2 regions of the Psychrobacillus sp. FSL K6-1415 genome follow, and region 1 is predicted to be linked to the other one. Evidence: a T-box and tRNA genes for the amino acid it is inferred to sense, from the RefSeq annotation. Region 1 holds a T-box; the other holds one or more tRNA genes.
What was found. The T-box of region 1 lies ahead of trpS (tryptophan--tRNA ligase). A T-box ahead of a tRNA ligase gene usually reads a tRNA of that ligase, here a tRNA-Trp.

Region 1 (22,301 bases):
TGGAAGGAAAGCTCTAGGTCATTAACTTCTAATATCTTTTCCATTATGCTTTCCTCCTATTAGTCTTTCATTTTTGGATCAAGTGCGTCACGTAATCCATCACCAAGTAAGTTAAATGCAATCATTAGTAAACTAATAATAATAGCTGGGAACAATAAAATATGTGGTTGGAATTGAATCAATTTGTAACCATCATTAATAAGAGTACCCAACGATGCTGCCGGTGGTTGCAGACCTAATCCAATGAAGCTTAAAAATGCTTCAAAGAAAATCGCACTTGGAATAGTAAACATTGTATTGATAATGATAATACCTAATATATTAGGTAGAATATGTTTGGTAATAATACGACCATTTGTTGCACCTAATGTACGGGATGCTAATACAAACTCTTGGTTTTTGAATTTTAATACTTGACCGCGTACTATACGAGACATACCAATCCATCCGGTGATGGTGATCGCAATAATAATCGCTGTTATACCTGGCTCCATAAATGTCAGCATGAGGATAACAATTACAAGTGTAGGAATACCATATAGTATTTCTACTATACGTTGTAAAATGTCATCTACACGTCCACCGTAATAACCAGAAATACCACCGTACGCAACTCCAATTACCATATCTATTACAGCTGCCACAAAAGCGATAAATAAAGAGATTTGAGTACCTTCCCAAACACGTGAGAACATATCTCTACCTAAACCGTCCGTACCAAACCAATAGTACGTATCTACTTTTTTCATTTCATATAAGTCTACTTCGTTTCCTGCAAGAGTGCCAACGCCATCCATTATTCCAAGTTTTTCAATTCCTGGAACTTTTGGAGGTAAATTAGCGTGAGTAATAGTTTGTGTTTCCGCATCATGAGGACTAATCATTGGTCCAACAAAAGCCATGATGATAATGATAGCCAGAATGAACATACTAACTATCGCAGCTTTATTTTTGCGAATTCGTAGCCATGCATCTTGCCAGAAACTTAAACTCGGTTTTGTAATGCGCTCCGCTTGACTAGCGTCAATTTGAATTCTCTCAAAGGAATCAGCAGGTGGTTTTTGTAAGTCGTGTTTCATTAATCTTTACCTCCTGACAAACGAATACGTGGATCGATGATGCCATATAGTACATCTACTAAGAATATTACGACAATTAAGAACGCAGAGAAGAATAATGTTGTTCCCATAATGATAGAGAAGTCATTCGACATAATAGATTTAACAAATTGCTCTCCGATACCAGGTATTGCAAAGATTTGTTCAATAACAAGGGATCCTGTTAATAATCCTGCTGCTAATGGCCCTAGAACAGTAACTAACGGGATCAAAGCATTTCGGAAAGCATGCTTAAATGCTATTTCGAAACCATTGGCACCCTTAGATTTTGCTAGAGTAATATAATCTGAGCTTAAAACCTCAATCATTTCCGTTCTTATAAATCGAGACGCAGTTGCAAGTGGTCCCATTGCTAAAGCAATAGATGGGAGTACGCTGGACATCCAGCCATCCTTCCATAAACCGACAGGGAATAGTTGCCATTTAACAGCTAACCAATATTGAAGAAAAGTTGCAAAAACGAAAGATGGAATAGATATACCGATGATAGCCACAAATGTGCTACCATAATCCCAAATAGTATTTTGTCTTAATGCTGCAATCATACCTAATAGTATACCTATTGCCACACCAAGCACTAAACCTTGAGTTCCAAGTAACATAGATGGTCCTAAACGATCTACTATTAAATCTGTTACGCTAGCATTCTTAAATTGAAATGAGTTACCTAAGTCGCCTTGCGCCAAATTCAACATATATTTTGCATATTGTACTGGAATCGGTTGATCTAACCCATATTTCGCTTCAACTACCGCAAGTTGCGTAGGGGATAGTTTTGAAGCAGAGCTAATCGGGGATCCTGGAAGCGTCTTCATTAAAAAGAATGTTGCAGTCGCTATCAGGAAAAACGTTATAAACATATAAAAAACACGACGAGTAATATATTTTGCCATCTTTGCACCTCCTAGAAAAATAATTTTAGTTTAATATGCTACTAATATATATAAACAGAAAACACGGGTAATTGTCAAAATCAATTATTATTATTAAATATTTGGTGAATTCAGATTCATTTAAAAAGAGAGTACATGATCCATTAGGAACCATATACTCTCTAACTATGAGATTTTAAAACTTAATTTGCTTCTTTACCTTCTACATATGCCCATTTGTAGCTATAATCTCCACCGAAAGGATGAGTTATTATACCTTTAACATACGGTTTTTGTAGAATCATATTTCCGCGTTGGTAAATCGGTCCAACTGCAAAATCTTGGTCTACGATAATTTTTTCAGCTTTAGCCATTGCTTCCCAACGTGCTGGGAAATCTAGAGCTAACGAACCATTAATATCTTGTAATAATTGATCGTACTCTGGATTTGAGTATGACATTTGGTTGTTACCGCCGTCAGTTTCCCATAGGCTTAAGAATGTGAACGGATCTTGGTAATCTGGTCCCCATCCTGCAACTTGAATGTCATAATCTTGGTTTGTATCAAGATCTAAACGAACATTAAATGGAACTTCTTTAAGAGTAATAGTTAAACCTGGTAAGTTCCCTTCTAATTGAGCTTTGAAGTACTCATCCATTTTTTTAGAAAGTTCAGTGTCTCCACCAAGAATTTCTAAAGTAAGTTCAGTAACACCTAGTTCTTTTAAACCTTTGTCCCATGCAGCTTTTGCTTCGTCTACATTAAATACAGCCATGTCTCCATTAACTTCACGGAAATCATTTCCATCTTCATCGAATGCAAATTCACTTGGTACGAAAGAGTATGCTGCTTTAGAACCATTTGCTAATACTACAGCGGCCAAATCTTCTTTGTTAAACGCTTTAGAAATTGCTTCACGAATATTTACGTTAGCAAGTGGAGATTTTTCACCAAGACGTTCTTGGTTGTATTTGAAGTAGAAAGTTGTTGCTTCACCTTCTAATAATAGTTCTGGATCAGCAGCATATTGCATTGCATACTCACCATCTAGTGTAGTACGATCTTTTTCTCCATTTGTATATAGATTAACTCGAGTAGCAGTTTCTTTCACTACATCATAATTAATTTCAGTAAGTTTTACAGTTTCTTTATCCCAGTACTGCTCGTTTTTAAGCAGCTGCCAAGATAAACCTGTTCCGTCCCATTTTGCTAAAGTAAATGGTCCATTGTATAAAAGTGCATCAGAATTTTTCGCATAGTTTTCACCTTGCGCTGTAACGAATTCTTCATTTTGTGGTAAGAATGTTCCAAATGACATAAGTGATAAGAAGTAAGGAATTGGTTTTTCAAGCGTTACTTCTAATGTTTTTTCGTCAAGCGCTTTAACACCTAACTCAGTGTATTCAGCTTCTCCATTAGAAATAGCAGTAGCGTTTTTAATAACGCCAGACATCATGTATGGACCGTATTCAGATGCAGTATCTGGGTTCATAGCACGTTTCCATGCAAATTCAAAGTCATTTGCAGTTAACGGAGTACCGTCAGACCAGTTAGAGTCACGTAATGTGAATGTATAAACTAATCCATCTTCAGAAACTGTTGGTTCTCCATCAGAAAGTGCTGGTATAGCAACATTTTCTTGACTTAAACGGTATAAACCTTCGTTTACGTTGTTAAGTAGGTCAAAACCAACTGCATCAGTTACTAGAGCTGAGTCCATTGTTGGAATTTCAGCAGTTTGTATCAAGTTTAAAACTTGTTCCTCATCTGCTGCTACTTCTGGTTCTTCAGTTGTTGCATCTTTATCGTCTGTGTCTGTAGTTGTATCTTTAGCATCATCGTCGCCACCACAAGCAGCTAGGAATAGACCAACAACTAACAGTAGGCTTAAAAGCCATACTAGCTTGCTATTCTTCAAAAAAATAACCTCCTTAAATATTCAGAAAAATTCATTACAATATTTATTATACATTTTCTTTTGAGCTTGTACAGGTTTTTTTTAAATATTTTTACAATAGTGTAACAAAATCATTACATTGTCCTAACAATTGTGAATGTTTGGAAAAGAAATTGTTTATTTTTGTTAATTTAAATAATCAATTTTTTGCATATTTTCTGAGTCTATTTTATAATTTAAAATTGATAGAGGTGAAATATGAAAAAAAAATTGATATACTTTCTTGGCTGTCAGGTAATTATTTTTGCGCTAATGCTTTTAGTTTATAAAAATATTCAACTCGTCCCTTACATAAACATGTCCTTTTTTGTTGGTGGATCAATTACTTTTGTTGGTTTAATGACATATGTCGTATCAGGTGGCTTTTTTGACTTTTTTACTGAAAGTACACGTAAAGTCTTTACCCCTAAACATATGAAAAAAGAGGCAGAACAGATGCGGTTACCGTCTCAGATATTTTCTTTTCCACATAAGCCAATTATTGCATTAGGTCTCTCTAGCTTATTTTGTATGTGTATCGCTTTATTCATTTATTATAGTTACTAGGAGTACTTGATTTTTGAGTTCCTTCTATATATAATAATCAAAACAAAATAATGAGCTTTGAGGAAGAAAAGTACATTTACCTACGTATGCTTAGAGAGTCTGTGGTTGCTGTAAACAGATCATACTTTAAATGGAATGGGCTTCTGAGCAGTATATGTGAAAGTAAGTAGCATATACCGTCCCCTTCACGTTACGAAGAAGAGTGGCTAATTATTTTAGCAAGCTGGGTGGTACCACGGATTTAACATCATTCGTCCCTTTTATAGGGATGCATGATGTTTTTTTATTTTCTAAACAAAGAAAAGGAGATTCGAAAAATGAAGAAAATCTTTTCAGGCGTACAGCCAACAGGTATTATTACTCTCGGGAATTACATCGGTGCGTTTAGGCAGTTCACTGCATTACAGAATGATTTTGACTGCGTGTTTTGTATTGTAGATCAACATGCCATTACAATTGCACAGGACCCAAAAGAATTGAGCGATCATATCCGATCCTTAGCAGCGTTATATATTGCTGTCGGTATTGATCCGAAAAAGTCTACATTATTTATACAATCTGAAGTTCCTGCGCATGCACAGGCAGGATGGATTATGCAATGTATCTCTTATATCGGTGAATTAGAAAGAATGACTCAATTTAAAGATAAGTCTACTGGTAAAGATGCTGTTTCTGCTGCATTGTTAACTTATCCTCCATTAATGGCAGCAGATATACTTTTGTACCAAACAGATATCGTACCGGTTGGAGATGATCAAACCCAACATGTTGAATTGACACGTGACTTAGCTGAAAGGTTCAACAAACGTTACGGAGAGGTATTTACAATTCCTGAAATACAGTTACCTAAAAATGGGGCTCGTATCAAATCCTTACAAGACCCACTAAAGAAAATGAGTAAATCAGATCCAAATCAAAAAGCTACGATACGCCTTTTAGATAGTCCAAAGGAAATTGAAAAGAAAATTAAAAGCTCTGTTACAGATTCTGAAGGTATCGTTGCATTCGACCCTGTAAACAAACCCGGAGTTTCCAATCTATTAACCATTGAATCCGCTCTAACGGACATTTCAATTTCTACACTTGTACAGAAATATGAAGGAAAAGGATATGGAGACTTTAAAGCTTCTGTAGCTGATGTTATAATCGATCATCTTACTCCTATTCAACAAAGATATGAGCAGTTGCTAAACTCTTCTGAACTAGATGAAATTCTAGACTTAGGAGCTACAAAAGCACAGTCTATTGCAAATGATACATTGACTAAGATGGAAGCCGCAGTGGGCCTCGGAAGAAGACTACACCGGTAATAGATAGTAAGGCTAGGCATAAAAATAAAAAGTCTGTTGACTCTATCATGTACATTAGTACAGATCTCCATGAGTATCCTAGTGATAAGAAGTTTAAATAGAGTACTAAGTGAGAGCAGCTAATTACTGCTATTCCATAACTGATTAAAAATATTAATAGTCTTATTAGTATCACATCCTTATAAGACTATATGAAAAACCGCTGCTAAACTTTCATTTAGCAGCGGTTTTTTTATATACTATTTTACTGGAGTATCAGCAAGTAACTCGATCTCGTAAGGATCGATTTCTGTTTCATGACCGAAGTCATAGTTTTTCACACGATTATTAATTGGACGTAACTCGTAACGGAATTGTAATGGAATAACAGCAGAAACATCTGCCATATATTCTTGCCATTCACGGAACTTATCAGAACGGAACTTAGGATCAAGTGCGTCCTTAGAATCGATATCAGTTAATAGACCTTCTAAAGCATCTGATGTGTAACGGCTGAAGTTATAAACTGCTGTTTTAGAGTATAGTCCAGCTGGAGATGGGTTTGTACCCGTACCCCATGCGCCCATAAAGACGTCAATTTCTGGATCATCTGCTTGGACTTTATCGTAGAATGTGTTGAATTCGATTAGACGACCTGTAGCTAATTGTACATCTAAACCAACTTCACCCCAATTTTGTAAGTAATAAGAGATTACTTGTTCTTGAGTTTCATCACCAGCCATTGCAGCAAGTTTGATTGATAATTTTTCCCCTTTAGGGTTTTCACGAAGACCATCGCCATCTGTATCCTTATAACCAGCGTCGTCTAAAAGTTTAATAGCTTTTTCAGCGTCATAGTTATATCCTTCTAATGAACCATCATAGAAAGATTTGAAAACAGGTGGGATTAGAGAGTTAGCACGTTCACGTAAATCGAAGTAGAATACTTCATTAACTTGCTCAACGTCTAAAGCATAACCCATTGCTTGACGTAATACTTTGTCACCCATTTTTGCTTCTGCTTCATTTGTAATTGCAAGACTTGCGTCATAATCATATTTACCAAGTTTGAATCCTAAATAAGAGTAGTATAATTCTTGACGACCAAGGAGTGTAATATTTTCAAGATCTTTTATATTTTCATATGCGCTCGTTGGGAATGAAAGCGCCATGTCGTACTCACCAGTCTCAATAGCTTTAGCAGCTGATGAACTTGGAACAGTCTTAACAATTACACCATCAAGTTTTGATTGACCTTTCCAGTAGTGCTCATTGCGTACAAATTGTACAGACTCACCTGGAACGATTTTTTCGAATTTGAATGCCCCTAAAGTAACTGGGTTTTTACGTATTGCGTCATGTTCAAGTAGTTCTGCAACAGGAATATCTTTTAAAATATGACTTGGTTCAGCATAGCCCCATAGTCCATCTCCACCCGAGTAAATTGCAGGCGATACTTTGTTAAACGAAATTTCTAACGTAGTTTCATCCACTTTTTTCAAACCAGAAATTGTATCTGCTTTTCCATCATGGTATTCTACAGCACCAACGATATTTTGGAAATCAGAATCATAACGAACTCCAGCATAATCAGGGTGACCGATAATAAGGTATGGTTGGATTAAGTCTTCAACTTTAAGGGGTTCTCCATCGGACCATTTTACCCCTTCTCTAATTTTAATTGTTGCTTTATTATTATCTCCATCTACTGTTAATGAAGCAATACCAGTATCAGTTAAAAGGAAATCTCCATCAGTATCAAAAAGTGAGTTACTAGCAAATTGCATAATCTCATCATCATAAGCATCTTCATATAGTACATAAGCGAAAATACCTTGGAATGGAGAATCGTTTACTAATGCAACTTGTAAAGTTCCACCTTCAATAGCTTCTCCTTCATTATCCAATACTACTGGAAATAAATCATCTGAAGCAGGTTGTTCAGCATCTTCTTCTGCACCTTCTTCTGGATCTTCTTTAACTGCATCCTCTTCTGTTTTGTCCGGCTCATCAGCAGGTTTTGCTGAATCATCATCTGAATTACAAGCGGCAAGAACTAACATAAGAGTTAACAGCAGTGCCAATAGAGCTATAAGCTTTTTATTCATTCTTTTTCCTCCTTTTTTTATCTCTTTATATATATCAAACGCACTTGCGTCTAATAACAACTTTTAACCAAGACGTTGACGTGCATCAGCAGATCGTCGAATGGCCTGACCAACGTAATTGATCGCTAACATAAGTAATAAGATTAGTAATGCTGCCGGTAACCAGTTCCACCATGCATTTTCCATAATGAATGGATCGAACGCATAGCTTACAAGTGACCCCAAACTTGGTGTAGAGGGTGGTAAACCAAAACCTAAAAACGATAGTCCAGTTTCTAATCCTACATTTCCTGCAAAGTTCAAGGTCATTTCTACGATTAATATAGAGCTTAAATTTGGCATCATTTCTTTGAAAATAATGACGAAATTATTTGTACCTAACGTTTTCGAAGCACTAATATAATCTCTCCTACTTTCAGTTAGTGCCTTGCTTCGAATAAGCCTCGCAGTACTAACCCATAAAAATACACTCATGATCAAAATAAACGTGAAAATAGTATATTTTGGAACCATAGTTACAAATACAATAATGATCATTAATGTCGGAATAGTGATGAAGAAATCGATAATGCGCATGAAGATATTATCAATCCATCCTCCAAAATAGCCTGTCACTAAACCAATTACAACACCTATAAAACCAGTTATGAGCGTAACTGCAATTGCAATTGTCAAAGAGTTTCGTGCACCTACTATTAATTGTCCAAGGATATCACGTCCACCTTTATCTGCTCCTAACCAGAATTTTTCTCCTGGTTCTGCTAGCTTGTCTCGTAAACTTATTCGCATCAATTGTGTTTGGTCTATTTGGGCGGCCCAATAATAGATTCCTCCAATCACAATAATTAACGATATAAGCGAGAACATAGCTAGTTTATCTTTCATAAACTCCCGCGCTATAACTTGAAAACCTGTCGTGGGAGAGCTTGCTTTCATCTCTTTGGTTGGTTCAATAGCTTCAGTATTTTTCATGTTCTGGACTCTCCTTATCCATTATTTTTGTTAGTCAATCCTAATTCGAGGGTCAACAATGCTCATGATGATATCGGATAATAGACTTCCTAATAATGTTAAGAATCCAAAAAGCATAACAAGTGCTGTAATTACACTATAATCACGCCCACTTATTGCCTCAATGAACAATTTACCCATACCTGGATACCCAAAAATGGTTTCAATAAAGATAGATCCGGTTAAAAGTCCAGTGATCGTGAAACCTAAGAATGCTGCAATCGGTAACAATGAGTTACGGAATATGTGACGTGAGTATACTTTGTTGATAGGAATACCTTTACTTCTTGCGGTACGAACATAATCCATCGTTTTCGAATCGATAATTTCCGTACGTAAATACTGAATGATTGCTGTAGTAGCAAGTAAAGCATAGGTAATGGCTGGTAATAATATATGGTAGAACTTACTCCATAAGTAGCCGAGCGTACCTGAGTCGTATTTGATATCTACCGTCCCACTTGTTGGGAACCAACCTAGTTCATAACCGAAGAAGAACAGATTGATCAACCCCAAAATGAATGTTGGTATTGCATATACGATAAAACTATAGAAAACAATCGATTTGTCTAGGAATGAATCGTGGTATCTACCAGATAATACACCTAAAGGAATAGCGATTAAATATAGTAAAAAGACACTAAGTAAAGATAACCATAATGTATGCATTGCACGGTCTCCGATTAAATTAGCTACCGGCACGTTAAATGTGTAACTTCGTCCGAAGTCTCCTTGGAATGCATTTCCAATCCAATTCACATATTGGACATACCATGGATCATAGAAACCAGCTTTAATCCGAAGCTCCTCGAGCCTAGCAGGATCAGTTTGTGGAGTGATTAGTCCAGTGAAAGGGTCACCAGGCATAAACTTTGCCATAATAAATATTAAAAGACTAAGTACAAATAATTGTGGAATCATGATAAGAATTCGTCTAATTATTGTTTTCCACATACTACATGCCCCCTTTATTCTGAGCATTTGTTGCTACTTGATGTGTTTCGGAAATAGTTTGTAAATCAAATACTCTTCCATTTTCATCATAATAATCATGATGATTCGCTAAATAGTCTACTTCTACCGCTCTTCGAATTTTCTTTCGCTCTTCGCGGTTTGTTGGATTTACCTCCGGAATTGCCGAAAGTAATCTCTTTGTATATATATGTTGAGGATTTGTATAAATGTCTTTCCTATTACCGGACTCTACAAAACGCCCTTTGTACATAATCGAGATATTATCACACATATGTTTGACTACTCCAAGATCGTGGGATATAAATAAGAAACTTAACCCAAACTCCTCTTGGATATCTTTTAAGAAGTTTAAAACCTGTGCTTGAACTGATAAGTCAAGTGCCGATACTGGTTCATCTGCAATAATAAGTTTAGGATTACTGGCAATCGCTCTAGCAATACCGATACGCTGCTTTTGTCCACCTGAAAATTCATGTGGATATTTAAGTCTTGCTTCCTCGTTCATACCTACAATTGCTAGTAATTCATTAATTCTTTTTCTTTCTTCACCAGGAGAAAGCTTTAAAAAGTTCCGAATAGGTTCTGCGATGATATCCTGTACTCGTTTACGGGGATTCAAACTAGAATGCGCATCTTGGAAAATCATTTGGATGTCTCGGTTATAAGCTGAATTTCTGCCTCTAGCTTTGTTTGTAACATTTTCACCTTCATAAATAATACTTCCAGATGTAATTTTCTCTAATCCTATAATAGATTTTCCTGTTGTAGATTTCCCACAGCCTGATTCACCTACTAATCCGTACGCTTTCCCTTTTTCAAATTCTAGACTTATTCCATCTACCGCGTACACATTGTCCACTATTGTATTGAAAAATCCTCCACGGATAGGGTAATGCACTTTTAAGTCCTTAATTTGCATGAAACTCATAGAGAATTACCTCCTTTTTCACTCTCAAAGTGAAAGTGTTGCCAGCATGTACATCTAACAAGATGACCCGGAGATACTTCATGCATAGTTGGATTTTCCTCATGTGCCTCTGCAGGAATCCACGGAATACGATCTGCGAATCTACATCCTACTCTCGGTAATTTTACTAATGATGGGACCATCCCTTGTATTACTTGGAGCTTTTCATTCTCACTATTCATTTGAGGGATAGAATTTAGTAGAGAACGTGTGTAAGGATGTCTAGGATTTGCAAATAACTCTTCCACAGGAGCCTCTTCAATAACCTGACCTGCATACATAACCGCAACACGGTCTGCTGTTTCTGCTACTACACCTAAATCATGTGTGATTAATATGATACCTGCTCCAGTTTCCTTTTGAAGCTCTTTCAACAGATCCAAAATCTGAGCTTGAATAGTAACATCAAGTGCAGTTGTTGGTTCATCAGCAATAATGATATTCGGTTTACAAGAAATAGCGATCGCAATAATAACACGTTGTCTCATCCCACCCGAAAGTTGGTGGGGAAATTGTCTAGAAATTCGCTCTGGGTTGGGTATTCCTACTTGTTTTAACAGCTCTAAAACTCGGTTATTTCGCTCTTGTTTTGACATTTTAGTATGATACACAAGTCCTTCTTCTATCTGCTCTCCAATTCTCATTAATGGGTTTAAAGCAGATAGCGGGTCTTGGAAAATCATTCCTATTTCTTCCCCACGAACTTCGTTTAACTTTTCCTCTTCCAACAGCGCAAGGTTTTTCCCCTTATAAAGAATTTCTCCTTGGACTCTTGTCTTGTTATGATCATACAATCCAATGATAGAAGTTGCTAAAGTAGATTTCCCACAACCTGATTCACCAACTACTGCAAGTATTTCATTTTTTCTTAAGGTGATGGATACACCATCAACCGCATCGTAATATGTATCTTTTATGCGAAAACCAGTATGTAGGTCTTGTATCATTAAAAGCTGATCTAAGTTGTTCACCTTATTACTCCTTTCAATCATCGCTTGTCTAAACTATTAATTTAGCTAGATATTTACTTATTAAATTTTTACATTTTTCTATTTATTTAATTCTTAAGATAAAGTCTATTACAGTTTTATTACAATCGCAATATTATTTTTTTATTATTTACTCAATTTGGTCTTTTTTGAATATTTAGTCATGCTATAAATCTAGTAAAATCAATACATTTGGATCTCTTTTAATAGTTAAAATTATTTTTTTGAGATATTAACCATTCGTCATGTTTCAACAAATTATATTAATAAGATGTTATTCTCCCTCTAAAACAATAGTGTTCCAGCGCTTTAAAGCAATGAAATATCAATATATAAAAAAGCATTTCCAAATTTTACTTGGAAATGCTTTTTGAGAAGAATTTATATTTTTTTAAATAAAATACTTGCATTATGTCCACCAAAACCTAATGAATTACTCATAGCGAACTCAATTTCCGCTTTTCTAGCGGCATTTGGCACATAATCTAAATCACATTCTGGATCTGGAGTTTCTAGATTCATCGTAGGTGGTAAAATTCCTTCTTTTAATGCTAAAACAGTGAAAATTGCTTCCACTCCACCAGCGGCGCCTAGAAGATGACCCGTCATTGACTTTGTAGAACTCATCGCAAGTTTATATGCATGCTCTCCAAAAACAGTTTTCACTGCCATTGTTTCAAAATGATCATTATAAGGAGTGCTCGTTCCATGTGCATTTATATAACCGACTTGCTCCGGTGTAATTGTGGCATCCTCTAATGCTTGTTTCATCGCACGTGCTGCACCTTCTCCACCCGGAGCTGGAGCCGTAATATGATGCGCATCACCTGTGGAACCATATCCGATAATTTCTGCATAAATTTTCGCACCACGAGCAACAGCATGTTCATATTCCTCTAAAATAATAATCCCTGCACCTTCTCCAATTACAAATCCATCACGATCGGCATCGAATGGACGAGAAGCTTTTTCCGGATTAGTATTTAACGTAAGTGCTGTATTTGATACAAATCCTGCTACCGACATGTGAGTAATTGGAGATTCTGCACCACCTGTAATCATTACGTCTGCATCTCCACGTTCAATCACCTTAAATGCATCTCCAATAGAATTTGTACCGGATGCACAAGCAGTTACCGAGCATGAATTAATAGCTTTCGCGCCAAAATGAATTGACACTTGCCCTGCTGCCATATCTGGAATCATCATTGGAACAAAAAATGGGCTAACTCGGCGTGCTCCTTTTTCTAAGAAGACACGAAATTGAGCCTCATAAGTTTCCATTCCACCAATCCCAGAGCCAATCCACACTCCTGTCCGAAGACCCACTTCTTCTGTAATTGTAAGATTTGCGTCTTCCACCGCCATGATAGATGCAGCTAATGCATAATGGGTAAAACGATCCATTTTTCGTGCTTCTTTTCTTTCGATATACTTTTCAATATCAAAATCTTTCACTTCAGCTGCAACCTTAGCTGCAAATTGTGATGCATCTAGCCTTGTTAGCATACCTACACCAGATTTACCTTCTTTTATACCCGACCACGTTGTTTCAATATCATTACCTAGTGGTGTAACAGCGCCTAAACCAGTTACTACTACCCTGCGTTTCGTCATGAATTATTCATCCTTCCAAATTGTAAGTTTATTTTCCCCATTTTAGTGCAATTGCGCCCCAAGTTAAACCACCACCAAAACCAACCATTACAATGACATCATCGTCTTTTACTTTACCATTTTTCACTTCTTCATCTAAAGATAGAGGTATGGAAGCCGAAGATGTATTACCATACTTATGAATCGTTTTAGACATTTTTTCAATAGGTAACCCTAGTCTTTCTCTAGAAGATTCCATTATACGGATATTGGCTTGATGTGGAATTAACATGTCAATTTCTTCTTTATTTAATCCAGCTTTTTCTATTACATTTACGGCAGATTCACCCATTTGTCTTACAGCAAATTTAAAAACTTCTCGTCCGTTCATTTGAAGATGCGGACCTTCTTGCGATAAATGCTTGCCTCCACTACCATCAGCACCAAGTTCGAAGGATAAAATACCACGACCTTCAGAAACTTTACCTATTATCGCAGCGCCAGCACCATCTCCAAACAAAACTGCTGTGTTTCTATCTTCCCAATTAGTAATTTTAGATAGTTTTTCTACTCCGACTACAAGCACGTGTGAGTAAGTATTAGACTCAACAAATTGCTTCGCTGTTACTATCCCATATATAAATCCTGCACATGCTGCCGACAAATCCATTGCAGCAGCATTTGTTGCACCAAGTTGTTCTTGTAGCATAGTTGAAACACTTGGAAATGGTCGATCTGGAGTGACCGTTGCTACAATAATTAAGCCAATTTGATCTGCAGTAATTCCTGCATCTTTTATTGCCTCTTTTGCAGCTTTCACCGCCATATGAGAAGTGTTTTCTTCTGAGTCTGCAATTCTACGTTCTTCTATACCAGTCATCGTTCTTATCCATTCATCAGATGTATCCATTCTTTTCTCAAGGTCTTCATTTGTCAAAATATGTTCAGGTGCATATGTACCTAAACCAATTATTCCTGCATTCATGAATGTTCCTCTTTTCTTATAATCTATTATTAGTACCTGGTATCAATAATAACGAATTTATGTATATTTTTCAACAACAGAGTTTCTTTTACCAAATATTCTTTTGTAATATGCTATGCTATGGTATGATACATATATAAAATTAGCGCCTGAGGTGAAATTACATGCAATATATAATGACATTTGTCTGGTCAGTACTTTTAGTTTCTATGTTAAATTACGTAGTAAGTTCCGTTCAAAACGTTGAGTTTGTATTCATGAATGGTATTATCATGTCCATTCCAGTTGCAATTATGGTTTTAATCATTGCTGCAATCATTCCAAACGAACCAGTAGCTAAAGCACATCACTAAAAAACAGCCTTCCTACTTGGGAGGCTGTTTTTTTTATATCCCTAAAATTCCTGTGGATTTTGCATGTCCATTTTTATATGAAAGCGATTATAAGCTATTCAAGATAGAAACGCTCATATACACGAGAGGGATCATCGGCTATACGAGAAAGCTTGGTGCTAAAGCATATTTTCTTTTCATCAAAAAACCATAGATAAACCACAATTTATTTATAGGTGAGTTATCTATGGTATATTTTCCAATTAGCTCTCAATCGATATTTTTAGTTTATCTTCTTCCATTTTAGCCACTATTTTGCTGCCGGGAAGGACGGTACCTCCAATTAGAAGTTTGGCCACTGCTGTTTCTAAATAACGTTGGATGTAACGCTTTAATGGTCTCGCTCCAAATGCAGCATCTGTTCCTTCTTCAACAATCCACTGTGTCACTGAGCTATCCACCTGTAACTCAATTTCTTGTTGCTGTAATCGTTTTTGAAGTTGTTTCACGTATTTTTCCGTAATTTGAATAAAGTGGTGAGTTGTCAATGAGTGGAACATAATGATGTCATCTAATCGGTTTAATAATTCCGGTTTAAAATGCTCACGTAATGCACTCATAACAAGGTTTTCTTCTTGTTCAGAGACTTCCCCAGTTGTATTCGCTAAATATACTGAACCAATATTGGAAGTCAAAATAACAATGGTATTCGTAAAGTTAACAATTCTTCCTTGGCTATCTGTAATTCTACCATCGTCCATCAATTGCAATAAAATATTAGCAACATCTGGATGCGCTTTTTCTATTTCATCTAGCAACACTACTGAGTATGGATTTCTTCGTACAGCTTCGGTTAATTGGCCACCTTCCTCATAACCTATATATCCTGGCGGTGCGCCAACTAAACGGGAAACACTATGTTTTTCCATGTATTCAGACATATCAATACGGATAAAGTGCTCCTCAGAATCAAACAAGTTAGCTGCTAGTGATTTAGCAAGTTCCGTTTTTCCAACACCAGTAGGTCCTAAGAATAGAAAAGAGCCAATTGGTTTATTTGGATCCTTAATACCCGCTCTTGCACGCCACACAGCTTCTGTAACTAATTGAACTGCTTGGTCTTGTCCCACTACGCGCTCTCCTAGTGTTTCTTTCAGCCTTAAAAGTTTTTCTCTTTCGCCCTCAACAAGTTTCGTAACAGGAATTCCCGTCCATCTGGATACGATTGAGGCAATTTCTTCTGCCGTTACTTCTTCGCGCAGTAACCGTGTTTCTGAATCTTCATTGATTTGATTTTCATATACTTGAAGTTCTTTTTCTAATGTAGGAATTTTCCCGTGACGAAGCTCAGCAGCTTTGTTTAAGTCGTATTGGTTTTCAGCTTCTTCTAATTCTCGACGATAGCGATCCAGTACTTCTCGTTTTTGCTGTATTACTTGAATGGCTTCTTTTTCTAATTGCCATTTATTTCGCATTTCACTAGTCGAAGCCTCTAGTTCTTTCAAATCTTTACGCAGTTGTTCTAGTCTTTTCTTACTTGCATCATCTTTTTCTTTCATTAATGCTTGTTCTTCAATTTGAAGCTGCATCATTTTTCTTGTAACTTCATCGAGTTCCTGTGGCATTGAATCGATTTCTGTTCGAATCATTGCACATGCCTCATCGACTAAGTCGATTGCTTTATCAGGTAAAAACCTTTCTGTAATATAGCGATTAGAAAGCTCGGCTGCTGCAACGATTGCTCGATCATGTATACGCACACCATGATGTAGCTCAAAGCGTTCTTTAAGTCCACGTAAAATAGATACTGTATCTTCTATTGAAGGTTCTCTTACCATTACTTGCTGAAAGCGTCTTTCTAAAGCTGGATCTTTTTCAATATACATTCGATATTCATCAAGTGTCGTAGCTCCAATACAATGTAGCTCACCTCGTGCTAGCATTGGTTTAAGCATATTCCCAGCATCCATTGCACCATCAGATTTTCCAGCACCAACTATTGTGTGAATTTCATCGATAAACAAAATAATTTGTCCTTCACTATCTTTCACTTGCTTTAATACCGCTTGAAGACGTTCTTCAAATTCCCCTCGATATTTTGCACCGGCGATTAAGGAACTCATATCAAGCTCAAAGATTTCCTTCTCTTTCAATCCTTCTGGTACATCTTTACGCACAATTCGCTGTGCCAAACCTTCTACAATAGCTGTTTTCCCTACCCCTGGTTCTCCAATTAGTACAGGATTATTTTTCGTTTTTCTTGAAAGGATACGAATAACATCTCTAATTTCTTGATCGCGACCAATAACAGGATCCATTTTCCCCTCTTTAATTGCAGTTACTAGATTTCTACCGTACGTTTCTAAAGGACTTTTTTCATCTTGTTGTTTCATTTGCATATGCAAACCTCTCCTTATGAAATTAGTTTGACCTTCTTTGACTATTATAAGTATAAGTCCTTAATAATAACTTTGTAAAGAAATATGGCCAATAGTATTTCTCTAATATATCTTCTAAATATGCTATTATATAAGAAAGTGCACATGAAAACGAATGTGAATGAAGGAAAGGAAGTAATATTTATGAATGAACATAGCTCCAATTCACAGGGTATACATGCACTGTTCGAACAATTTGGAACCAACTTAAAAGTAGATAAGGATCGTCCTGTTTTCTTAGAAGGTGAAAGTGCAGAAGATGTCTACCTCATCAAAACAGGTACAGTACGCATTAGTAAGGATACTGAGAGCGGTAAGATGTTGACTTTACGAATTACAGGAAATAATACATTTATCGGAGAAACATCTATTTTCTGCGAAACTATTTATCATTCTGTCTCAGCTAATGCGATAGAAACAACTCAATTATTAGTATTACCACGCACAACGTTGGAAAAATACTTATCAGATTGTTCGTCTCTCATGATGGAATGGATTCAAGTAATGCAAATGCATAGTTTGAAAAACGAGACTCGCTTTAGAGACTTGTTGCTTCATGGGAAAAAGGGTGCTTTATTATCCACATTAATACGATTAACAAATACTTATGGGATCAAACGGGAGGATGGAAGCATTCTCATTGACTATGCTATGACCAATCAGGAGTTAGCCAACTTCTGTGCGACAAGTAGAGAGGTCGTAAACCGAATTTTAAATGATCTAAAGAAAAAAGATGTGCTATCTTTAGACAAGGGAATGATTACGATTCATGATTTACAGTTTTTACGAACGGAAGTAGAATGTGATAACTGCCCACTTCATATTTGTCGGATTGACTAGTATACGAAGCTGCTGAAATATTTCAGTGGCTTTTTTTATTGGTAAGATTTTATTTGGTTGAGTTCGGAATGGGTTGGGTTTACTTCAAGTTGCTGTGGGAGGTAATCAGTTTAGATTTAGTTGAACTCCATATTAAAAGTCGAATCTTGGATGATTCGACTTTTAATATATACTGTATATTTTATTACCTTACCCCAAGAGCTATTTTAGCGTAGCGGGACATATTGTCTTTTGACCATGGTGGGTTGAAGACAATATTTACATCTGTATCTTTTACTTCAGGTAGTTCACCAAGAGCAGTTTTTACTTGATCGACAATCTGTGGACCCATTGGGCATCCGATGGATGTTAATGTCATTGTAACTTTTGCAATATCTTCATCTGCTAATTGTACATCATATACTAAACCTAAATTGACAATATCAATACCTAGTTCAGGGTCGATAACATTCTCAAGAGCGGCCATCATACTATCCTTCATATCTTGCTCTGTATCTTGACTCATTTTGAAAACCTCCTCTATTCTATTCCGGTTTAACAGGCGGAAATACTACCACCTCAACTTTTCAAAAGAAAATCAGAGGAAATGGTGATAATAAACAGCCTGTAATTCGCCGATTGGTTCGGACCAACAAGATGTTGGTCACTCAGGAATTGCCTGAGTTCTTTTTTCCATTAATGGGGATGAAAAAATTCCCAATAATAGAAGTTTCACTTTATATCTTAATCATATCAAACTCGTCAGTTTATGCCAAACTGTTTGCAAGCCACTGCATAGAAGTTAGCATTCCTTTTCGTGATACTGCATGTCCTGCGGATTTTTCATTCATTAGGACTATATTCTGTTTATCATATTGTTTTCTGAGAGCGGCAATGAATTGGGAAGTTGGTTCATATGGTACAACAGGATCCTTTTCTCCATGCCAGAAAAATAGTGGTGTTTCAATAAGGTTATCCGAATGAATTGATGCATCAAAATTCGATAAGGTGTCGAACATATTCTTCTTCTCTTCTGCATTTAATGGTACTTTGAATCCTTTTTGCTCTACCGATGCAATTTGCGCTTTGGCAAGTTCTACATAACCAGGTGTTCCCATCATAATAGCAGCAGCATCAATCCAAGGATATGCCGTTAAACAACCTAAAGTAGTAATCCCACCCATAGAAGTTCCACCGATACCAATTTTTTGTCCGTTGAAATAGCCACGCTTTTCTAATTCATGCTTAATATGTCCAACTTCTTCAATGGAAGTTAAAACAATTTCCCAAAAACGTAAGCTGATTTCTACATCATCTAATTTCTCGTCTCGTTCTCCATGCAAATGTGCATCTGGTAGAATGACACGACAACCTTGTTGAACAAGCTGATATGCATAATGTAGGTTATGCTCTTTTCCACTTTCAAATCCGTGTAAAAAGATGACAATTGAAGCATCTTTTTTTGTATCTTCTTTATAAATATGTAATAAAGGAATGTTTCCCCATGCCTCGGTTGTTACTATCATTTATATCCCACCTTTCTTCTATTATTATTCTACCAAAGTAATCTAGAGAGTACAAAGAGGCTGATTTTACATTTTGACGTTATTCGTTGAAAACGATACACTTTAACATAAGATAGAAGGGAGTTTTTTTAATGAAACAGCATTTAATCGTGTTAGATTTAGATGGAACTTTATTGACCGATGAAAAAGTAATTTCAGCAAAAACTAAAAACATACTTCAACAGGCAAAAAATGAGGGACATGAAGTTATGATTGCCACTGGTAGACCATATAGATCCAGTGAAATGTATTATAAAGAACTTGGTTTAAGTACACCAATTGTTAACTTTAATGGTGCATTTGTTCATCATCCTAGAAATTCTTCGTGGAAAACTTTACATACTCCGATTGATTTAAAAGTTGTAAAGCAAGTAGTAGAGGCTGTAGAAAGTTATTCCATCAAAAATATGCTAGCTGAGGTACTTGATGATGTGTATTTACATTATCACGATGAAAAAATACTTTCTGCATTTTCATTAGGAAATCCACAGGTTACAACTGGAGACTTAAAGTCTCTTTTGAAAACTGACCCTACAAGTTTACTAATCCATGCCGAAGAAGATTCAGTTGATTTAGTTCGTCAGCATTTAAGAGATGTACATGCGGAAGTAATTGACCATCGTCGTTGGGGTGCCCCATGGGATGTCATTGAGATTGTAAAGCATGGTTTAAATAAAGCCGTTGGATTATCACATGTATCCGAGTATTTGAATATTCCACAAGAACGTATTATTGCATTTGGTGATGAAGATAATGATTTAGAAATGATTGAGTATGCTGGTGTTGGGGTAGCAATGGGAAATGCTATAAGGCCCCTTAAAACTATCGCCAACGAAGTTACTTTATCAAATAACGAAGATGGTATTGCAGAATTATTAATAGAAAGATTAAACTTAACTAAATAATAGAGATACAGGAGGATGGGAAATGAGAATATTTGCTGATAGCGCTACAGATTTACCAAGAGAATTTTTTGAAGATAACAACGTTCTATTAGCTCCACTTAGAGTTCATATTGATGAAGATGAGTATGAAGACATTATTGGTATTGATTCATCTGAAGTTTACGCAGCAATACGGGCAGGAAAGCATCCAAAAACTTCACAAGTTTCACCAGAATTATTTTTACGACTATTTGAGGATCTTGCTAAATCTGGAGAAGAAGGATTATATATAGCCTTTTCGTCGGCTCTATCCGGAACCTATAGTACGGCTATGATGATGCGCGAACAATTATTAGAATCGTACCCAGATCTGAAACTAACGATCATCGATTCACAATGTGCATCACTCGGATATGGTTTAGTATTAAAAGAAGCAGTTAAATTACGTGATGCAGGAATGGACAATGCTCAAATTATTGAAAAAGTACGTTTCCATGCAGAGCATATGGAGCATTTATTCACCGTAGAAGATTTAGATTACCTAGCACGCGGTGGGAGAGTTTCTAAAGCAAGTGCATTTGTTGGTGGATTACTTAATATTAAACCACTTCTTCATGTGGAGGACGGCAAGCTAGTCCCTCTAGAAAAAATTCGCGGACGCAAAAAAGTTTTGAAGCGAATGATTGATATGATGGACGAACGTGGTGATACGATTAGTGAACAGTCAATCGCCCTTTGCCATAGTGATGATGAACCTACAGCACTAGATTTAAAACAAATGATCGAGGATAGATTTCATCCGAAGAGTATTGAAATACATTCCATTGGTTCAACTGTAGGAGCACATGTCGGTCCCGGAACAATGGGTTTATTCTTTTTAAATAAATTATCATAAGAAATGCGAAAGCGCATATGTTTATTTATAAATTGAGGTCTATATTATATGTAGATCCTCTTTTTTTATTGAATGAATACTTTCTCATAAGCTCCACATACTACCATTTACATGGATAATTTCTGTGAAAATGAAAGCAAGGAGTGAAATAATGGGTATCTTAAGTGGAAATCCTAAGGAAGAACCTCTGCATTATGGTGAAGTATTTGCTATTTGGACAAATTTAATAATGAATAACGGGCTAATTGCTGCATACCAGACCTTTTATAATCATGCTGGTGATGACGAGTTGAAAGGGTTAATTGAAGAGTGCGTTAAATCTATGGAAGAAGAAAATAAACAAATTGAGAAAATACTTAAGGTAAATGCTGTTGGATTACCACCCGCCCCTCCTGCTCGACCAGATGCTCGTCTTGAAGATATTCCGGTTGGAGCACGATTTAATGATCCAGAAATTGGCGCAGCATTGGCTAAAGATTCAGCAGCTGGTTTAGTAGCTTGTAGTAAAGTCATGGGTGAAAGTATACGTGAAGATATCGCTATGCTCTATGGCCAGTTCCATACTGCTAAAGTACAGATTGGTGCCAAAATACTTCGCTTAAACAAAAGTAAGGGCTGGTTAGTACCACCTCCTCTTCATCATTTCCCTGGTAAAGGATAGGAATATATGTATTGCTCGTTAGCTAAAAATTAGTTTGAGTTCCGAGTAATAATTCCAGTAGTGCTTTACTGCATAATTTACAAGAAATATATAAAGGCGGGTAATGATTTTTATCACGACCCGCCACTCTATTTTCAATAATCTTGGGTTGTCTAGTAGGACAATTCCGATTACCATCTGTTGCTCCCATTCATCAGCGTTTATGACAGAATGGTATTATCTATAATACTAACTTAAGCTTCATACCTCTATCCTCTTGTTTTTTTCCACAAATATTGCTATATGAAAGCATA
Region 2 (7,744 bases), 2.1 Mb from region 1:
ATTAAATGACCGCCCCAAAATGATGCAAGGAGTAACAGATACTTTTTTCTTTCAATATATTACAGCTCCATTCTCTAATTGGTTTACTGGGTTAGGATTACAAGCAGCAGGGTGGTCTACCGCAGCAATCATCAACACCTTGAGGGATGAAAACCTCAATGCAGATCTCCCCAAAATATCAGTCCCTACATTAATCGTTCATGGAGTACATGATAAGGTGATCCCATATGAACAAGCTCAAATACTAAATCAAACAATAAAAAATTCACATCTCGTCCCCTTTCATTACAGCGGCCATGGGCTTTTCTGGGAAGAACGAGTAAAGTTTAACGACCTTATAAAACAGTTTGTCGGATAGATAAGCTTTATAAGAAATAAGTTCACAGGAAAGCTTACTAAGCTATCTTGTGAACCTTTTTGTATAGTAAATATTATTAGACTACTCTATACTTATAATTGATATAATTTTCAGTTATTAATTATGAGAGGTGGAGAAACATGAAACTAGGTGTATTTTCTTTAAGTTTAAATGTTAAAGATATTAATGCTTCAAAAGATTTTTATGAAAAACTTGGTTTTCAAACTCTTGGAGGGGAGATTACTCAAAATTGGTTAATTATGAAAAATGAAGATACCATTATCGGTTTATTTCAAGGAATGTTTGAAAAAAATATTTTAACCTTTAATCCAGGATGGAATAGCAACGCGGAAAACCTAGAATCTTTCACTGACGTTCGTGAACTTCAAAATCAGCTTAAACAAAAAGGAATAAAATTTCAGACCGAAGCTGATGAAACTACAGTTGGTCCTGCACATTTTACAATCGAAGATCCAGATGGCAATCAGATTCTTCTAGATCAACATAGATAAATTTTATATTAATGGCCTCCAAACCTAACCAAAAAGTGCTTTACTCTTTTGAGACAGGTACGAAGAAATGCAATGTGGTTCATTTGTTCAAATTATGAAAAGCAGGCTCCTATAGAAGAGCCTGCTTTTACTTTCATCATTTTACACGTTTGCATCAGGAAACTTATCAGCGACTAAATTTAACTTTATATTATGCTCCAGCAATGCTTTAAGGCCACAAAGAACAATTGTATAGCCACCGGTTGAATCTATTACTTGATTTGCTATTTCAGTTAGATTACCCTTGAAGCCATAATTTTTAATTTCGACAAATGTTCCTTCTGATTCTCTTTGGGTAAATAGCCATTCAGCAGTTGTTTCATCATCGAATTGGATTAGAATCCGCTTATTTTGTTCAATTTCCTGCACATCGAACTCAGCTGAAACTCCGTACATCTCCCATTCCCAACGAATACGTCTTCCTTTTTCTAATCTCCCGCTACTCTTTGTAAACCAAAATTTTGTCGTAATAGTTGGATCAATAAAAGCTTCGAATACCTCCTGCACTGGCTTTCTTATTAGCATTCCTACACTCACAGTTGATAATTCATCAAAATTAGTCATTAAATTCTCCTTCATTTAAGGTAATAGCAGTTTGAATAAGAGAGATAAAAGTTTCTGATTGGATATCATCCATTTTTGTAATCCTAATATGTCTCATTGTTTTACCCGAACCCTGTAATAAATTATTTATGTCTTTTTCTACAAGTTCATTTCCTTTATGAAAACCTAAATTAACATGCTTTTTAGCTGTTTGTAGATAACAAACTAACCCTTTATATGAATAGTTAGGCATCGACCATTTATATTCTTCTACAAGAGCAGGTGAAGCAGTTAAAATTATTTCTCTTAAAACCTTTGTAATGCTCTGAATATCATCTGGTAAATTCAGAATAAACGTATCTACATCTATAATTGCTCTCTTTGGTTTATCCACTAAGTATCACCTATTCTACTATATAACTTTTGCCATGATATGTTATCCATACAATAATCTTTTTAAAATTTAAAAATGCGTTCGAGATCAGAGAAATCTCAAACGCAGGAATAAGCTACCTTACTTTATAGAATTTACTTTGCATTCTTATCAGGCTGATGAATCCCAAAAACATTACCCTCAGTATCAGAATAATATCCCTGCCAAGCCATTCCAGGCAGAGCATACTTTGGCATTGCCACCTGTCCACCATACTCAAGTATTTTAGTTTCTGTTGAATCGTAATCTTCCACGCCCAATGTACAAGAGAAGCCATTCATAGGCTGATGTTGTTCTGGTGGAGGTGTTTGACGTTTCATTAAAGCCCCATCAATACCAGGCGAGCTTGCATCGCCAGTAATAGCCCCAAAATAAGGAAGCCCCGCATAATCAGTCCAGTCTTCAAATGTCCACCCAAATATTTCTCCATAAAACTTCTTTGCACGGTCCATGTCATCCACATGAATTTCAAAATGAACTAATCTCCCCATATTTCTCCCCCAATTTGATTCATTTTAGATTTAAATAGCTTGTACCATTAAAAACTCGCAAACCTTCTTCATCATTGTAATAAAGATTGAAAATTAAATCAATTCCATATAGTGCTTACTAGTTAAAATTTTCAATCTAAATTGACTTGAAGAATATCTACATGACTGTTAACAGATTTTATAACTAGGATCACTAAAACATATTAAGACTGCTGCTACTAATTATCTCTCTAAAAATGCTATCAATGCGTCTAAATCCTTTGCAGAAGCTTTTTTAAAGGTGCCCGCCATCATTTTACCAAAAAGTTTAGTTATACCTGTGAGACCTTTTATTTCTCCCATTAACTTTATCTCCGTAAGGTTATCAGATGAAGTTACTTTATAGGTAAAAATATATTCTCCTTTACCAGTTGTTCCTTTCTTACCATCACAGCGAAGAACAATTTTATCTGGCTCATTGAGTTCAACAACTTCAAAATGTTCCGTAGCCACTTGTCCAAACATCTTTCTTGATTCCTTCCACTCACTGCCCACTTGCATTAGTCCAACATCCAATCGTTCAATACCTACAAGGCCCTGCATCCAGTAATTAGCAGCATCCAAATCAATCAAACCATCATATACTTGTTGCTTAGAAAGGTGGGTAGTTCTTTTCACTTCAAAGTTAGTACTCAAGCGGATAGCCCTCCAAAATGTTTACTAAAGTATATCATACTATGATCACCGCATTGTTAACGTCTTAATAAAGGCTCCAGAGATATTATGACAGTAATACAGATTATTATTCAACTTAACCTTCTCTTAAATTCCTTTTAGGACTAGGTTATTTTTGATGCTTGTGGAAGTTCAGTTCAAAACGCTTTCTTTTTCTCTCTACAACAAAAGACACCCGTTAACGCTGATTTAACAGTGTTAACGGGTGTCTTTAATTTTACGTATATTGAATTGACGTAAAACACATAATAATACCGGTGGTCGGGGTCGAACCGACACATCCAGAGGATACGGGATTTTGAGTCCCGCGCGTCTGCCAATTCCGCCACACCGGCAAAATAAAATACTACTAGGCAGTTATTATAAAATTTGGAGGCGGCAACCGGATTTGAACCGGTGATAAAGGTGTTGCAGACCTGTGCCTTACCACTTGGCTATGCCGCCATAATTAAGTAATGGAGCGGAAGACGAGGTTCGAACTCGCGACCCCCACCTTGGCAAGGTGGTGTTCTACCACTGAACTACTTCCGCAAAAAACTGGGGTACCTGGATTCGAACCAGGGCATGATGGAATCAAAATCCATTGCCTTACCGCTTGGCTATACCCCAATGGGGCGGACGAGGGGAATTGAACCCCCGAGTGTCGGAATCACAATCCGATGCGTTAACCACTTCGCCACGACCGCCACAAATAAAAAAAGAGCTAACTACTAAGGAATATGGGGCGACTGATGGGAATTGAACCCACGAATGCCGGAATCACAATCCGGTGCGTTAACCACTTCGCCACAACCGCCATTATTCAAAGTTAACTTATAATTTGGCAGGGGCAGTAGGAATCGAACCCACATCAAAGGTTTTGGAGACCTCTATTCTACCGTTAAACTATGCCCCTAAATAAAAACTGGTGGTGGGGGACGGATTCGAACCGCCGAACCCGAAGGAGCGGATTTACAGTCCGCCGCGTTTAGCCACTTCGCTACCCCACCAGTATAGTGGTGCCGGAAAAAGGACTTGAACCCTCAACCTACTGATTACAAGTCAGTTGCTCTACCAATTGAGCTATTCCGGCGTATAAATATGGTGGCTCAGGACGGAATCGAACCGCCGACACAAGGATTTTCAGTCCTTTGCTCTACCGACTGAGCTACTGAGCCTACTTCGATTTGTGCTAGGCTGCGAATCTCTTTGTCAGCTTCATTCGTTCAGTCAGTCACGTACTTTAGTACGCTCCTTCCATCACTCAATCGCTTCCTCGATCTTCTTGCTTATCTCAAATCTCAAATAAAATAAATGGCGGTCCCGACCGGGATCGAACCGGCGATCTCCTGCGTGACAGGCAGGCATGTTAACCGCTACACCACGGGACCATTTGGTTGCGGGGACAGGATTTGAACCTGCGACCTTCGGGTTATGAGCCCGACGAGCTACCACTGCTCCACCCCGCGACAATAGAATGCTTACTAATTTATTTCTTAAAGAAATGGTGGAGGATGACGGGCTCGAACCGCCGACCCTCTGCTTGTAAGGCAGATGCTCTCCCAGCTGAGCTAATCCTCCTGGGTAAAATTACGATAAGCTTCGAATCTCTGCTTCAGCTTCATTCGTTCAATCAGTCACGTACATAAGTACGCTCCTTCATTCTCTCATTTGCTTCCTTGATCTACTCGCTTCTCCTAATTTTACATAAGATAAGCTTCGTATCTCTTTGTCAAATAAATTGAAATAAATGGTGACCCCTACGGGATTCGAACCCGTGTTACCGCCGTGAAAGGGCGGTGTCTTAACCGCTTGACCAAGGGGCCATACTTTTATGTAGAAAACTTATCTGGCGGAGAGCAAGGGATTTGAACCCTTGAGACAGTTTAACCCGCCTACACGATTTCCAATCGTGCTCCTTCGGCCACTCGGACAGCTCTCCTAAAATGGCTCCGAAGGTAGGACTCGAACCTACGACCGATCGATTAACAGTCGATTGCTCTACCACTGAGCTACTTCGGAATAATACAGCCTAGCGACGTCCTACTCTCACAGGGGGAGACCCCCAACTACCATCGGCGCTGAAGAGCTTAACTTCCGTGTTCGGTAAGGGAACGGGTGTGACCTCTTCGCCATCATCACTAGACATTATTAATTTGAAAGACAATATTTATTATAACAAAACTAGAAATTAATTCAAGCTTTTTTTATACTTTTTTGTACTCTCAAAACTGGATAAACGACATTGTTACGTTAAACAAATTTGGTTAAGTCCTCGATCGATTAGTATTCGTCAGCTGCACGTGTCGCCACGCTTCCACCCCGAACCTATCTACCTCATCGTCTTTGAGGGATCTTACTTACTTGCGTAATGGGAAATCTCATCTTGAGGGGGGCTTCGTGCTTAGATGCTTTCAGCACTTATCCCGTCCACACATAGCTACCCAGCGATGCTCTTGGCAGAACAACTGGTACACCAGCGGTGTGTCCATCCCGGTCCTCTCGTACTAAGGACAGCTCCTCTCAAATTTCCTACGCCCACGACGGATAGGGACCGAACTGTCTCACGACGTTCTGAACCCAGCTCGCGTACCGCTTTAATGGGCGAACAGCCCAACCCTTGGGACCGACTACAGCCCCAGGATGCGATGAGCCGACATCGAGGTGCCAAACCTCCCCGTCGATGTGGACTCTTGGGGGAGATAAGCCTGTTATCCCCGGGGTAGCTTTTATCCGTTGAGCGATGGCCCTTCCATGCGGAACCACCGGATCACTAAGCCCGTCTTTCGACCCTGCTCGACTTGTAGGTCTCGCAGTCAAGCTCCCTTCTGCCTTTACACTCTTCGAATGATTTCCAACCATTCTGAGGGAACCTTTGGGCGCCTCCGTTACACTTTAGGAGGCGACCGCCCCAGTCAAACTACCCGCCTGACACTGTCTCCTACCCGGGTTACGGGTATGGGTTAGAATTTCAATACAACCAGGGCAGTATCCCACCGACGCCTCCTCCGAAGCTGGCGCTCCGGGCTCTAAGGCTCCTGCCTATCCTGTACAAGTTGCACCAAAATTCAATATCAAGCTATAGTAAAGCTCCACGGGGTCTTTCCGTCCTGTCGCGGGTAACCTGCATCTTCACAGGTACTATAATTTCACCGAGTCTCTCGTTGAGACAGTGCCCAGATCGTTACGCCTTTCGTGCGGGTCGGAACTTACCCGACAAGGAATTTCGCTACCTTAGGACCGTTATAGTTACGGCCGCCGTTTACTGGGGCTTCAATTCGCACCTTCGCTTGCGCTAAGCACTCCTCTTAACCTTCCAGCACCGGGCAGGCGTCAGCCCCTATACTTCACCTTACGGTTTTGCAGAGACCTGTGTTTTTGCTAAACAGTCGCCTGGGCCTATTCACTGCGGCTCTTCTAGGCTATGCACCCAAAAGAGCACCCCTTCTCCCGAAGTTACGGGGTCATTTTGCCGAGTTCCTTAACGAGAGTTCTCTCGCTCACCTTAGGATTCTCTCCTCGACTACCTGTGTCGGTTTGCGGTACGGGCACCTATCACCTCGCTAGAGGCTTTTCTTGGCAGTGTGAAATCAGGAACTCCGGACATACGTCCTCGCCATCACAGCTCAATGTTATAGAATGCGGATTTGCCTACATTCACACCTTACTGCTTGGACATGCATAACCAACAGCATGCTTACCCTATCCTTCTGCGTCCCCCCATTACTCAAACGGTGGTTTGGTGGTACAGGAATATCAACCTGTTATCCATCGCCTACGCCTATCGGCCTCGGCTTAGGTCCCGACTAACCCTGAGCGGACGAGCCTTCCTCAGGAAACCTTAGTCATACGGTGGACGGGATTCTCACCCGTCTTTCGCTACTCATACCGGCATTCTCACTTCTAAGCGCTCCACCAGTCCTTCCGGTCTGACTTCAACGCCCTTAGAACGCTCTCCTACCACTGATACCAAAGGTATCAATCCACAGCTTCGGTGATTTGTTTAGCCCCGATACATTTTCGGCGCAGCGTCACTCGACCAGTGAGCTATTACGCACTCTTTAAATGATGGCTGCTTCTAAGCCAACATCCTGGTTGTCTAAGCAACGCCACATCCTTTTCCACTTAACAAATACTTTGGGACCTTAGCTGGTGGTCTGGGCTGTTTCCCTCTTGACTACGGATCTTATCACTCGCAGTCTGACTCCCAAACATAAATCATTGGCATTCGGAGTTTGTCTGAATTCGGTAACCCGGGATGGGCCCCTAGTCCAAACAGTGCTCTACCTCCAAGATTCTAACGTTTGAGGCTAGCCCTAAAGCTATTTCGGAGAGAACCAGCTATCTCCAGGTTCGATTGGAATTTCTCCGCTACCCACACCTCATCCCCGCACTTTTCAACGTGCGTGGGTTCGGACCTCCAGTAAGTGTTACCTTACCTTCATCCTGGACATGGGTAGATCACCTGGTTTCGGGTCTACGACCACATACTCATTCGCCCTATTCAGACTCGCTTTCGCTGCGGCTCCGTCTTCTCAACTTAACCTTGCATGTAATCGTAACTCGCCGGTTCATTCTACAAAAGGCACGCTATCACCCATTAACGGGCTCTAACTACTTGTAGGCACACGGTTTCAGGATCTATTTCACTCCCCTTCCGGGGTGCTTTTCACCT

Region 2: it encodes a tRNA-Trp, which carries the amino acid that the T-box ahead of trpS (tryptophan--tRNA ligase) is inferred to sense. The anticodon was not compared.

Annotation. Positions count from the first base shown of each region.
Region 1 is NZ_JBBOOQ010000001.1:1,147,701-1,170,001, reverse strand. Features, by position in the region: gene MKY60_RS05385 (ABC transporter ATP-binding protein) at 1-44, opposite strand, end outside; gene opp3C (oligopeptide ABC transporter permease) at 60-1,079, opposite strand; gene opp3b (oligopeptide ABC transporter permease) at 1,079-2,011, opposite strand; gene MKY60_RS05370 (peptide ABC transporter substrate-binding protein) at 2,194-3,909, opposite strand; gene MKY60_RS05365 (DUF3899 domain-containing protein) at 4,147-4,494, shown strand; T-box leader at 4,543-4,756, shown strand; gene trpS (tryptophan--tRNA ligase) at 4,812-5,804, shown strand; gene MKY60_RS05355 (oligopeptide ABC transporter substrate-binding protein) at 6,044-7,891, opposite strand; gene MKY60_RS05350 (ABC transporter permease) at 7,955-8,863, opposite strand; gene opp4B (oligopeptide ABC transporter permease) at 8,894-9,856, opposite strand; gene MKY60_RS05340 (ATP-binding cassette domain-containing protein) at 9,858-10,805, opposite strand; gene MKY60_RS05335 (ABC transporter ATP-binding protein) at 10,802-11,791, opposite strand; gene fabF (beta-ketoacyl-ACP synthase II) at 12,215-13,450, opposite strand; gene MKY60_RS05325 (beta-ketoacyl-ACP synthase III) at 13,479-14,414, opposite strand; gene MKY60_RS05320 (YjzD family protein) at 14,579-14,767, shown strand; gene MKY60_RS05315 (ATP-dependent Clp protease ATP-binding subunit) at 15,010-17,145, opposite strand; gene MKY60_RS05310 (Crp/Fnr family transcriptional regulator) at 17,329-18,024, shown strand; gene MKY60_RS05305 (metal-sulfur cluster assembly factor) at 18,209-18,529, opposite strand; gene MKY60_RS05300 (prolyl oligopeptidase family serine peptidase) at 18,771-19,529, opposite strand; gene MKY60_RS05295 (Cof-type HAD-IIB family hydrolase) at 19,661-20,473, shown strand; gene MKY60_RS05290 (DegV family protein) at 20,496-21,347, shown strand; gene MKY60_RS05285 (DUF3231 family protein) at 21,499-22,008, shown strand.
Region 2 is NZ_JBBOOQ010000001.1:3,231,956-3,239,699, forward strand. Features, by position in the region: gene MKY60_RS15585 (alpha/beta fold hydrolase) at 1-358, shown strand, start outside; gene MKY60_RS15590 (VOC family protein) at 499-870, shown strand; gene MKY60_RS15595 (SRPBCC family protein) at 1,012-1,473, opposite strand; gene MKY60_RS15600 (DUF1801 domain-containing protein) at 1,466-1,846, opposite strand; gene MKY60_RS15605 (VOC family protein) at 1,981-2,376, opposite strand; gene MKY60_RS15610 (SRPBCC family protein) at 2,599-3,051, opposite strand; tRNA gene MKY60_RS15615 (tRNA-Leu) at 3,343-3,425, opposite strand; tRNA gene MKY60_RS15620 (tRNA-Cys) at 3,461-3,534, opposite strand; tRNA gene MKY60_RS15625 (tRNA-Gly) at 3,547-3,621, opposite strand; tRNA gene MKY60_RS15630 (tRNA-Gln) at 3,628-3,699, opposite strand; tRNA gene MKY60_RS15635 (tRNA-His) at 3,701-3,776, opposite strand; tRNA gene MKY60_RS15640 (tRNA-His) at 3,811-3,886, opposite strand; tRNA gene MKY60_RS15645 (tRNA-Trp) at 3,912-3,985, opposite strand; tRNA gene MKY60_RS15650 (tRNA-Tyr) at 3,996-4,079, opposite strand; tRNA gene MKY60_RS15655 (tRNA-Thr) at 4,087-4,162, opposite strand; tRNA gene MKY60_RS15660 (tRNA-Phe) at 4,172-4,247, opposite strand; tRNA gene MKY60_RS15665 (tRNA-Asp) at 4,385-4,460, opposite strand; tRNA gene MKY60_RS15670 (tRNA-Met) at 4,464-4,538, opposite strand; tRNA gene MKY60_RS15675 (tRNA-Val) at 4,575-4,650, opposite strand; tRNA gene MKY60_RS15680 (tRNA-Glu) at 4,821-4,895, opposite strand; tRNA gene MKY60_RS15685 (tRNA-Ser) at 4,920-5,011, opposite strand; tRNA gene MKY60_RS15690 (tRNA-Asn) at 5,017-5,091, opposite strand; rRNA gene rrf (5S ribosomal RNA) at 5,100-5,215, opposite strand; rRNA gene MKY60_RS15700 (23S ribosomal RNA) at 5,333-7,744, opposite strand, start outside.